DNA from 3 places in the Enterovibrio litoreus genome. Region 3 is predicted to be linked to each of the others. Evidence: predicted binding sites of a transcription regulator. Region 3 holds the regulator's gene; each other region holds the start of a gene.
The links. The regulator PurR, encoded in region 3, represses purine synthesis genes. The targets are predictions, from matches to a motif close to TNANGNAAACGTTTNCNTNA.
Positions count from the first base shown of each region.

Region 1: the regulator PurR is predicted to act here: its motif matches at 2,098-2,117, upstream of purT (formate-dependent phosphoribosylglycinamide formyltransferase).
Region 2: the regulator PurR is predicted to act here: its motif matches at 1,643-1,662, upstream of metK (methionine adenosyltransferase).

Region 1 is NZ_CP166194.1:1,534,815-1,538,386, reverse strand. It holds gene cdd (cytidine deaminase) at 43-930, shown strand; gene AB8599_RS06780 (DMT family transporter) at 1,053-1,937, shown strand; gene purT (formate-dependent phosphoribosylglycinamide formyltransferase) at 2,160-3,335, shown strand; gene AB8599_RS06770 (thiopurine S-methyltransferase) at 3,459-3,572, opposite strand, start outside.
Region 2 is NZ_CP166194.1:2,984,662-2,988,233, forward strand. It holds gene tkt (transketolase) at 1-1,435, opposite strand, end outside; gene metK (methionine adenosyltransferase) at 1,836-2,990, shown strand; gene AB8599_RS13260 (metal-dependent hydrolase) at 3,283-3,572, shown strand, end outside.
Region 3 is NZ_CP166194.1:1,884,173-1,887,744, forward strand. It holds gene torA (trimethylamine-N-oxide reductase TorA) at 1-16, shown strand, start outside; gene torD (molecular chaperone TorD) at 116-763, shown strand; gene purR (HTH-type transcriptional repressor PurR) at 1,193-2,203, shown strand; cyclic di-GMP riboswitch class I at 2,511-2,609, shown strand; gene AB8599_RS08220 (TfoX/Sxy family DNA transformation protein) at 2,725-3,318, shown strand.

The sequences.
Region 1 (3,572 bases), 350 kb from region 3:
GCTCGTAAAATGAGTCCCCATACAACAACACTTGGAGCAAACATGCGAGTTAGCATTCAAGAGGCGATTGCCACGCTTTCCTCACCGCTAAAAGAGGCCATGGAACAACTCTGTGCCTCTCCAGAGTTTGATGCGACGATCAGCGAACAAGAATATGAAAACTTGCTTGAAGTGTCAGGCCTGGCAGATAAAGATCTGCGGGTTGCCTTGCTGCCTGTTGCTGCGGCCTATTCAATTGCCCCAATTTCCAAATTCTATGTTGGCGCAATAGCACGTGGCGCTTCAGGTCGTCTCTACTTCGGTGCGAACATGGAATTTGAAGGTGTACAATTAAACCAATCCGTTCACGCCGAACAATCCGCTATCAGCCATGCTTGGTTGAAGGGTGAATCTTCGCTTAAAGACATCACCATCAATTACAGTCCTTGCGGGCACTGCCGCCAGTTCATGAATGAAATCAATGGCGCAGATACGCTAAACATTCAACTGCCCGATCGCGACGCCAAGTTATTGCATGAATACCTGCCTGAGCCGTTTGGCCCGATTGATCTCGGTATCGAGCAACCATTACTGGTGCCTGTCAATCATGGCCTGACAGCTGAAGAAGATGATGCACTGATTCAGGCTGCTGTTAGCGCAACCAATCGCAGCCATGCCCCGTATTCCCACAATTTAAGCGGTGCAGCGATTCGAGACATTCATGGAAACGTATTCTCAGGCATGTACGCAGAAAATGCCGCATTCAACCCTAGCCTTCCTCCGCTTCAAGTTGCGCTCATTGCCATGAACTTGGCCGATGTCGCATTGAAAGACATCCAAGACGTTGTTTTAGTAGAAAGAGCCAATGCGGTGATCAGCCACTTGCAAGACACCCAAGCGGTTTTAGAAGCCCTAAATCCTGACATCCCTTTGGGTTATCTGGCCATTTAACGCCCAGTTGGTGTGTTTATCGTCATAACATTGCAAAACGCCGGGTATCGCCGGCGTTTTCGTTATACCCGGCTGAAAAAGTTCGCTACTATCACGTCACTTTTCCTAATTTCTGTAAACGCATGAGCCAATCTCACAATCCCATTCTTGGCGCCACTTGGATGCTCACCGCTGGCGTTTGCTTTGCGATGATCAACAGCCTAGCGCAATACGTCAGCTTCAAAATGCAACTCCCTTCCACCACGGTTGCCTTTGTTCAGTACTTCATCGCACTGATTGTCATGATCCCTTGGCTCAGAAGCATGGGGATTCGCCAAGCACTTAAAACCGATCATCTCGGCATGCACTGCTTGCGCGTGTTTTTCTCAGTCATTGGTATCCAACTTTGGCTTTGGGCACTCGCCTATCCCGTGCCGATTTGGCAAGGCATTGCATTGCTGATGACCTCCCCGCTGTTTGCCACAATTGGTTCAGGCTTGTTCTTAGGTGAGCGTGTTGGCCCTGCCCGTTGGCTTGCCACACTCAGTGGTTTTGTAGGGGCAATGATCATTCTTGAGCCATGGTCAGACGATTTTAGCTGGGCAACCATGCTACCGGTCGGTGCTGCCTTCTTCTGGGCCACATACTCTTTGATGGTAAAAAAACTCTCCCACAACGACTCACCCACCACCATGGTGGTTTACCTGCTATTGCTTATCACGCCGTTTAACATCTTGCTAGCGATTCCAGATTGGACAATGCCAAAAGGAGAAATGGTGTGGCTAATGTTGCTTGGTGCAGGCCTGCTGACTGCTGTTGCTCAATGGGCTATTGCCAAAGCGTATGCCGCTGCGGATGCGTCATTCGTTCAGCCTTTTGACAATGCCAAACTGCCTTTGAATGTGTTGTTTGGCTTTTTGGTCTTTGGCTGGGTGCCACCGGGTCGCCTGTGGCTCGGCGCTGCCATCATCGTCGCTGCTGTGTTCTTTATCACCCATTGGGAAACACGAAAAGGCAGAAATAGTTAGTTTCAAGAACCGCCGCCTTTTTCGGTGGCGGTTCAACTTCTATCGGCCCAATTCACTGCAAATCGGTATGCCTAAGTCACCTCCCTCAATCGCTCCTCACCCATCAACCGTTCACTTGGTTCAATCTTCCTAAAACCTTTAAGAACACAAGGGCAAACGCTTGCGCAAACGTTTGCTTAAGGTAAAATCATCAGCAGTTAATTGCATTGATGGAAGATAATCATGATTGGAACAGCCACTCGTCCGGGCGCTACACGCGTCCTGCTGTTGGGCTCTGGTGAGCTAGGTAAAGAAGTCGCTATTGAGTGCCAACGTCTCGGCATTGAAGTCATCGCGTGCGACCGTTACGCAGATGCACCCGCCATGCAGGTTGCACATCGTAGCCATGTTGTCGATATGCTCGATGGTGATGCTCTCGCGGCCATCATTGCACAAGAAAAACCAGATTACGTGGTGCCTGAAATCGAGGCGATTGCCACTGATCGCCTCGTTGAGCTTGAAAAAACAGGTGTGAACATCATCCCTACCGCTCGCGCAACTCAGCTCACCATGAACCGTGAAGGCATTCGCCGCCTTGCCGCCGAAGAGCTTGGCGTCGCCACCTCTCCCTATGCCTTTGCTGACACGTCACAGGCATTTCACGCTGCGATTGAATCGGTTGGTATGCCATGTGTCGTAAAACCTGTCATGAGCTCATCCGGCAAAGGACAGAGCGTGGTGAAAACAGCGGCTGACATTGAGAAAGCATGGGCCTATGCACAAGAAGGCGGTCGCGCAGGACGTGGACGCGTGATTGTCGAAGGCTTTGTCGACTTTGATTATGAAATCACCCTGCTGACCATCAGTGCCACAGACGGCATCCATTTCTGTGCGCCCATTGGCCATCGCCAAGAAGACGGCGACTACCGCGAATCATGGCAGCCACAAGCCATGAGTGATAAGGCACGTCAGGCTGCAGAAGCATTGGCGAAAAAAGTCGTGGCTGCGCTAGGCGGCTATGGCTTGTTTGGTGTTGAGCTTTTTGTAAAAGGAGATGAAGTGCTGTTCAGTGAGGTGTCACCTCGCCCACACGATACCGGTATGGTGACGCTGATTTCGCAAGACCTTTCTGAGTTTGCACTTCATGTGCGTGCGTTTTTGGGTTTGCCTATTCATGCCATTAACTTGTATGGCCCTTCCGCTTCTGCTGTGGTGTTGGGTGAAGGCACATCTAGCAATATCAGTTTTAGTGGTCTCACAGAAGCGCTTCGCTACCCTGATACGCAAGTTCGTCTTTTTGGTAAGCCTGACATCGACGGCCGCCGTCGCCTTGGCGTGGCTCTGGCAAGAGGATCAGATACAGACGTCGCGGTAAACAAAGCTATCACTGCCGCGTCTTCCATTAAGATTGATTTCTAAATGCCTCATACGAGCAAATCGCTCAGATATGCATGATTAAAACTAAGCAGCCACCTAATGGGTGGCTGCTTTTTTTGGAGACGAACACGCGTTGCACGAGGGTGCAGAAAACGTGTTTCCATTTTACACCGACTCGATCAACCACACCTCTTCAACAAAATGCGTTGCCGGCTGCCCTTTCGGTGGACGAGCCGTGTTTTCGTCTCGTGCTAACTTCGTCATTTTATAGCCGTCAAA
Region 2 (3,572 bases), 1.1 Mb from region 3:
GCTCAACAGGTTGGTGTGTCGGGCCATCTTCACCCAAACCGATAGAGTCATGGGTGTACACTTGGATGTTCTGAATTTTCATCAGTGCAGCCATGCGCATTGCGTTACGTGCGTATTCCATGAACATCAGGAAGGTTGCACCGTAAGGCACGAAACCGCCGTGCAGTGCGATGCCGTTGATGATCGCCGTCATACCGAACTCACGCACACCGTAGTGAATGTAGTTACCAGATGCGTCATCAGCGGTTACCGCTTTCGAGCCAGACCACATGGTCAGGTTTGAAGGCGCAAGGTCAGCAGAGCCACCCATAAATTCAGGCAACATAGCACCAAACGCTTCTAGCGCGTTTTGAGATGCTTTACGTGATGCAATGTTGGCAGGGTTTGCTTGCAAATCAGCGATGATTTGGTTCGCTTTCGCTTCCCATTCTGCTGGCAATTCGCCGTTTACGCGACGCTTGAATTCAGCCGCAAGCTCTGGATAAGCCGCTTCATAAGCTGCAAGTTTTTCATTCCACGCAGACTCTTTCGTCGCGCCCGCTTCTTTTGCATCCCATGCGCCGTAAACGTCAGCTGGAATTTCAAACGGACCGTGCTCCCAACCTAGTTGCTTGCGCGTTGCTGCGATTTCATCCGCGCCCAGTGGTGCGCCGTGACAGTCGTGTGTGCCTGCTTTGTTTGGTGAGCCAAAACCAATTACGGTTTTGGTACAAATCAGTGTCGGACGGCCTGTTTCAGCTTTTGCTGCTTCAATCGCTGCGTTGATTGCGTCAGCGTCGTGACCATCAACCGCAGGGATAACATGCCAGCCGTACGCTTCGAAACGCTGAGGTGTATTGTCAGTGAACCAACCTTCAACATGACCATCGATAGAAATGCCGTTGTCGTCCCAAAACGCCACCAACTTACCAAGGCCTAATGTGCCTGCAAGTGAACACGCTTCGTGAGAGATACCTTCCATCAAACAGCCGTCTCCCAAGAACACATAAGTGTTGTGGTCAACGATGTCGTGGCCTTCACGGTTAAATTGCGCTGCCAGAGATTTTTCTGCCATCGCCATGCCTACCGCATTGGTGATGCCTTGGCCAAGAGGACCGGTTGTGGTCTCGATGCCTGGTGCATAACCGTACTCAGGGTGGCCCGGGGTTTTAGAATGTAGCTGGCGGAAGTTTTTCAGATCATCAATCGACAGATCGTAACCCGTTAGGTGAAGCAGAGAGTAAATCAGCATTGAGCCATGACCGTTCGACAAAACGAAACGGTCGCGGTCAGCCCACTCAGGGTTTTGTGGGTTGTGGTTCATGTGATCGCGCCAGAGAACTTCGGCGATATCAGCCATGCCCATTGGGGCGCCCGGGTGACCAGAGTTGGCTTGTTGTACACCGTCCATGCTTAGTGCACGAATCGCGTTTGCTAAAACCTTGCGGGAAGACATGTCTGCTCCTGAGATCAATAGAGGTTTTGTGTTATATGCAATCAGGCACAATACTTTTATTTGTAAATGGCCAGATCGCAGAGTTCGGCGGGCTCGTATTGTCGCAAGACTCCCGTTCCTCTGCAAACGTTTTACATGGCTGATTTTATAGGGAACAGCGTCAATTTAGCCTGCACGTACTGCATCTATTTGTAATTGTGGGGTTAGCAACGCAAACGTTTACGTGTTAGACGGACAAACCGTGGGGTTGATTTATCAATCTCGTGACGTAGAATAGACGTCCAGATGGAAAAGCATCTATACATTTAAACGTATATTCGATATCAATTTTATACCAACGGCAGTCAGCACACGTTTAACACACTGCTGAAATTGGTATTCACTCATTAGGGAAAACGTTATGGCTAAGCACCTGTTCACTTCTGAATCTGTATCAGAAGGGCACCCAGACAAAATTGCAGATCAGATTTCTGATGCCGTTCTTGATGCAATTCTGGAGCAGGATCCAAAAGCACGTGTTGCGTGTGAAACCTATGTCAAAACTGGCATGGTGATGGTTGGCGGTGAAGTAACAACGTCAGCATGGGTTGATATCGAAGAAATCACGCGTGAAACCGTGCGTGATATTGGTTATGTCCATTCTGACATGGGCTTTGATGCTGATTCTTGTGCCGTATTGAATACCATTGGTAAGCAATCGCCTGACATCAACCAAGGTGTTGACAAAGCAGATCCTAAAGATCAAGGCGCTGGCGACCAAGGCATCATGTTTGGCTATGCGTGTAACGAAACTGACGTGCTGATGCCTGCTCCAATTACTTACTCACACCTTCTTGTTAAGAAACAAGCTGAAGTGCGTAAGAGCGGCAAACTAAACTTCCTACGTCCAGATGCAAAGTCTCAAGTCACCTTCCAATACGACCAAGGCAAAATTGTGGGCATTGATGCGGTTGTCCTTTCGACTCAGCATTGCGATTCAGTGACCACTGAACACCTTCGCGAAGCAGTCATGGAAGAAATCATCAAACCTGTACTGCCAAGCGAGTGGTTGAACAAAGAGACCAAATTCTTCATTAACCCAACCGGTCGTTTTGTTATCGGTGGCCCAATGGGCGACTGTGGTTTGACCGGTCGTAAGATCATCGTTGATACCTACGGCGGCGCAGCGCGTCACGGTGGCGGTGCATTCTCGGGTAAAGATCCATCAAAGGTTGACCGTTCTGCAGCATACGCAGCGCGTTATGTCGCGAAAAACATCGTTGCCGCGGGTCTTGCGGATCGCTGTGAAATCCAATTGTCATACGCCATCGGTGTCGCTGATCCAACATCTATCATGGTTGAAACTTTCGGCACTCAGAAAGTATCAGAAGAGATCATCATCGAAGCCGTACGTCAGCACTTTGACTTGCGTCCATATGGCCTGCAAGAAATGCTGGATCTGCTGCAACCTATCTACAAGAAAACAGCAGCTTACGGTCACTTCGGCCGCGAAGAATTCCCTTGGGAAAAAACCGACAAAGTGGCTGCACTGCGCGATTTCGCTAACATCAAGTAAGCGCACAGTAAAACAGCTTTGCACAAAGAGGTCTTCGGGCCTCTTTTTTGATCCTGCTTCCAACCATACCCCCACACTTCATGTCCCGTGATGCCATATAGATTTTAAAAAGCGATTTTTGCGTTGTAAAAACAGCGTGATAAATCGATACATCGTGTATCTAACAACTAATACAGTTTTTCAATAAGGATCAGCGATACGATAGAGTCGTTGTGTCCGGTTCGTTGTCCGTGTCATACAGATAACATGCATATTCTGCGAATTGCATCGTCAAAGATTAAGGAAAAATCGCATGACGGAGCTGCTTGAAAGACCGCTGGTTTTACCCTGCGGCTTAACACTAAAAAATCGTCTGATAAAGACCGCCACCGCTGAAGGGCTGTCCGATCGCTTTGGACGTCCAACTCTCCGGCTTTTGCGTCTTTATAAGCAATGGGCAGCCAGTGGTGCTTCAGCCATTATTACTGGCAATATCCATGTCGACAGCAACCACCGAGAGCAATGGCGCTCTTTGGTTATTGACACGCACGGGAGTCCCGCACGCTTTAAGATACTGACTCAACGTGTCCGCCGTGAACACTG
Region 3 (3,572 bases):
GATGGATATCGCATAAGAGACAGTGTGAAGAAAAAGGGCAGCTTAGCTGCCCTTTTTTACTCTATGTTAGATACACTTACTAACACGCTTCGTTTCTCTAACTATCGGGATGACAATGCAAGAATTTATTGCCATTAACGAACAACGCGCCGAATTTTACTGGTGGATGTCTTCTTTATTTGCTAACGAATTGACGCAAGAAGACCTCAATAATTATCACGGCGCAGACATGGGTAATTACTTTTCATCGTTAGCGATGACTCAAGAATTAAAAGCGCCGATCGCCGACTTTCGCAATGCACTCGCCGCGCTAAAACTTCGCGAAGATGCGCAGCTCGAGCTAGCGGCTGATTTCTGCGGTTTATTCCTCAGCACGCCCAAAACAGGCGCATTACCTTATGCGTCTATTTATATCGGTGAAACCGGTCTGTTGAACGATAAGCCCGCGCAAGAAATGGGTCAATGGATGGAAAAGTACGGCATTGCTCAACGTAAAGATTTCAATGAACCGTTTGACCATCTAGCGGTTGTGCTCGATTTCATGGGCAACCTCGTGATGTTAGCCAACAAGGAAACCGAGGAAGACCGACAAGAAGCTATGATGCAAGAACAACAAGCATTTTTGGAAACCATGGTGATGCCTTGGCTAGGCAACTTTCAAAAGGCGCTTAACCAATTCGATCAATTCGGTTTTTATAAAGCCGCTGGTGCATTGCTAACCGCATTTATGACATTGGATCTTTTATTCCTGAAAGGCGAATAAACCCGTTTCCCAAAGAGAACATGAAGCCGGGCAAGCCCGGTTTTTTCTTTTTTGAGCACGAAAACCGGAAAAAACCTGCTATTTCCCAAGCTTGATACGCTTCAAGCTTATGCGAGTCGCTTCAATTGATTAATTGCGGGCGCGGTCATGAGCCAGTAAACTGTGAACGCAAGCGATTGGCATTGAGACGTTTCTGTAATTTTGCAAACACCTAGTCAAAATGCCACGCACAGTAACCCCCCCTAACTACCACACTTGATGGAAAGCAAGTTGCTGGCAGTGTCGAGAAAGCATGACGACAAGGGGCTGAGAGTCAGTCTCTCCACCTTTTTAAAACGAATCCATTACGCCGCTTAGCATAGCGGCGTAAACATATTGAGCAGCCTCTATTTTTCAAGCTGCGAATGAAAACGATAAGAAGATTACCCAATGGCAACAATTAAAGATGTCGCACGCATGGCTGGTGTATCTACGACAACCGTTTCACACGTGATCAATAAAACACGTTTTGTCGCAGAAAACACAACCAAGAAAGTATGGGCCGCAGTCGACGACTTAAACTATGCGCCGAGTGCCGTTGCGCGCAGCTTGAAATGCAATTCAACACGCACTATCGGCATGCTGGTGACCAAATCTACCAACCCATTCTTTGCGGAAGTGGTTCATGGCGTTGAAGAATACTGCTATCGAGAAGGTTACACGCTGATCTTATGCAACACCGAAGGTAACCTTGCGAAACAACGCGACTACTTGCGCATGTTGGCAGAGAAGCGCGTTGATGGTCTTTTAGTGATGTGTTCAGACCTGAATGAAGAACTCTTGACGCTGTTGGAGAAAAAGAAAGATCTGCCAATGGTTGTGATGGACTGGGGCACTCAGCACGTGCATACAGACTGCATTCAAGACAATGCGGAAATGGGCGGCTACATTGCAACCAAACACTTCATTGATAACGGCCACACTAAAATTGGCTGTATTTCAGGCCAACTAGATAAGCTGACTTGCCAGACTCGACTAGAAGGCTTCAGAAAAGCGTTGTCAGAAGCAGGTCTTGAAGAGAATCCAAATTGGATTGTTGAAGCTGACTTCGAATGTGACTCTGCCGTTGAAGCTGCTAACATGATTTTGGCTCAGGAAGATCGACCAACGGCGGTGTTCTGTTTCAACGACATTATGGCACTGGCTGCCATCAGTACCTTTCGTCAGGCTGGCTTAGACATTCCTAATGATATATCCATCATTGGCTATGACAATATCGATTTAGCCGCATTTTTCTCTCCGCCACTCACCACCATCCACCAGCCGAAAAATCGACTGGGCAAGACGGCGATCAAATTACTGTTGGAGCGTTTAGCTAACAAAGAAAACCAACAACAAATCTTCGTGATGCAGCCGGAATTAATTGTTCGCAGTTCGGTGAAAAATCTGCGCTCAGAATAACATTTCTCTAAAATCCTCAACACTAAAAAGCTCGGAAATAACCATCTGGGCTTTTTCTTTTCTGGCAAGTTTTCCGACACTTTCAAACACATTTTTGCGACTAACCTCTTAAACACCAAATTGTCTAGTTTTCTAGTGCTACCCTTTATCCCAGTCGGAAAACGACCAATTTGGTCAAAAATGTTTCTATTACAAAGACAACCGAATATTTTCAACCACATCAATAGGATCCTATCTGAACCAAGATCACATTTTTTGAGACCAGCAATAACGACAAAATGATGCGATTCAGTTAATCTAAACGCCGTTAAGAAAAAGGCAAACCACCGCGAAAGCGTGGGACGCAAAGCTTCCGGCCTCTCAACACTGAATTCAATTTCGTGTTAGTGGTAGCGGAGCTACCGATGACGTTAGCATTTCCATATCGGATTCTTCCGGTTGGTTGACAATTCTCTGAATTAGCTTTGCTACGTTGCTCCTTGACCATTCATCCAGGAACGTATTGATTGAGAATAAGTCACATGGATAAACCTACACTAAAAAACACACTAAAATTCTTCGAATGTCTGGGCAAAATCAAATCTCGATCCATGTTTGGGGGGTTTGGCATATTTTGCGATGAGACAATGTTCGCACTGGTCGTCACCGATCAGCTTCACCTTCGTGCCGGTCAAGCGAATGAAGCTGAATTCAAGAAACTAACGATGACGCCTTACGTCTACAAAAAGCGCGGTTTCCCTGTCGTGACTAAGTACTATGCTGTGCCGGACAATTGGTGGGAGCAACCTGACGAGTTGATGGCTTATGCCACCACCGCCCTCGCCATCGCTAGAGACGATCAGCAAGAAAAGAAGACTGCGGCGCCAACGCGTATCAAAGATTTGCCGAACCTACGACTTGCCACAGAACGAATGCTAAAAAAAGCAGGTATCGATTCTGTAGAGCAGTTGCACACTGAAGGCGCCGTGAAAGCCTATCAAGCGTTGCAGAAGTCGCATCAAGACTCGCTAAGTCTTGAGTTACTTTGGGCGTTAGAGGGCGCAATTGAAGGCAAACATTGGTCGGTAATTACTCCTCAACGCCGTGATGAGCTTCTGCAGACGCTACGTCAGTAATTAAAACAAACACATTACCCAACGCTCAGTCGGTATTCGCTCTGTTTCCCCTAGATTTTCCGACTGGGCAGTTCTACAACTGCTATGCCCCTATCTCTTTTACCTTTTCGTTGTTATCTCTCTGATTAAGCACTAATCGCACTTCATACCGTATTCAGTATCAAAAATTCATATTGCCTTGAATGAAACCTTGCTTTTATACCGACTAAACCGAAAAGTACATCATGTTCCATTGCTTATTTGGTGCGGGACGA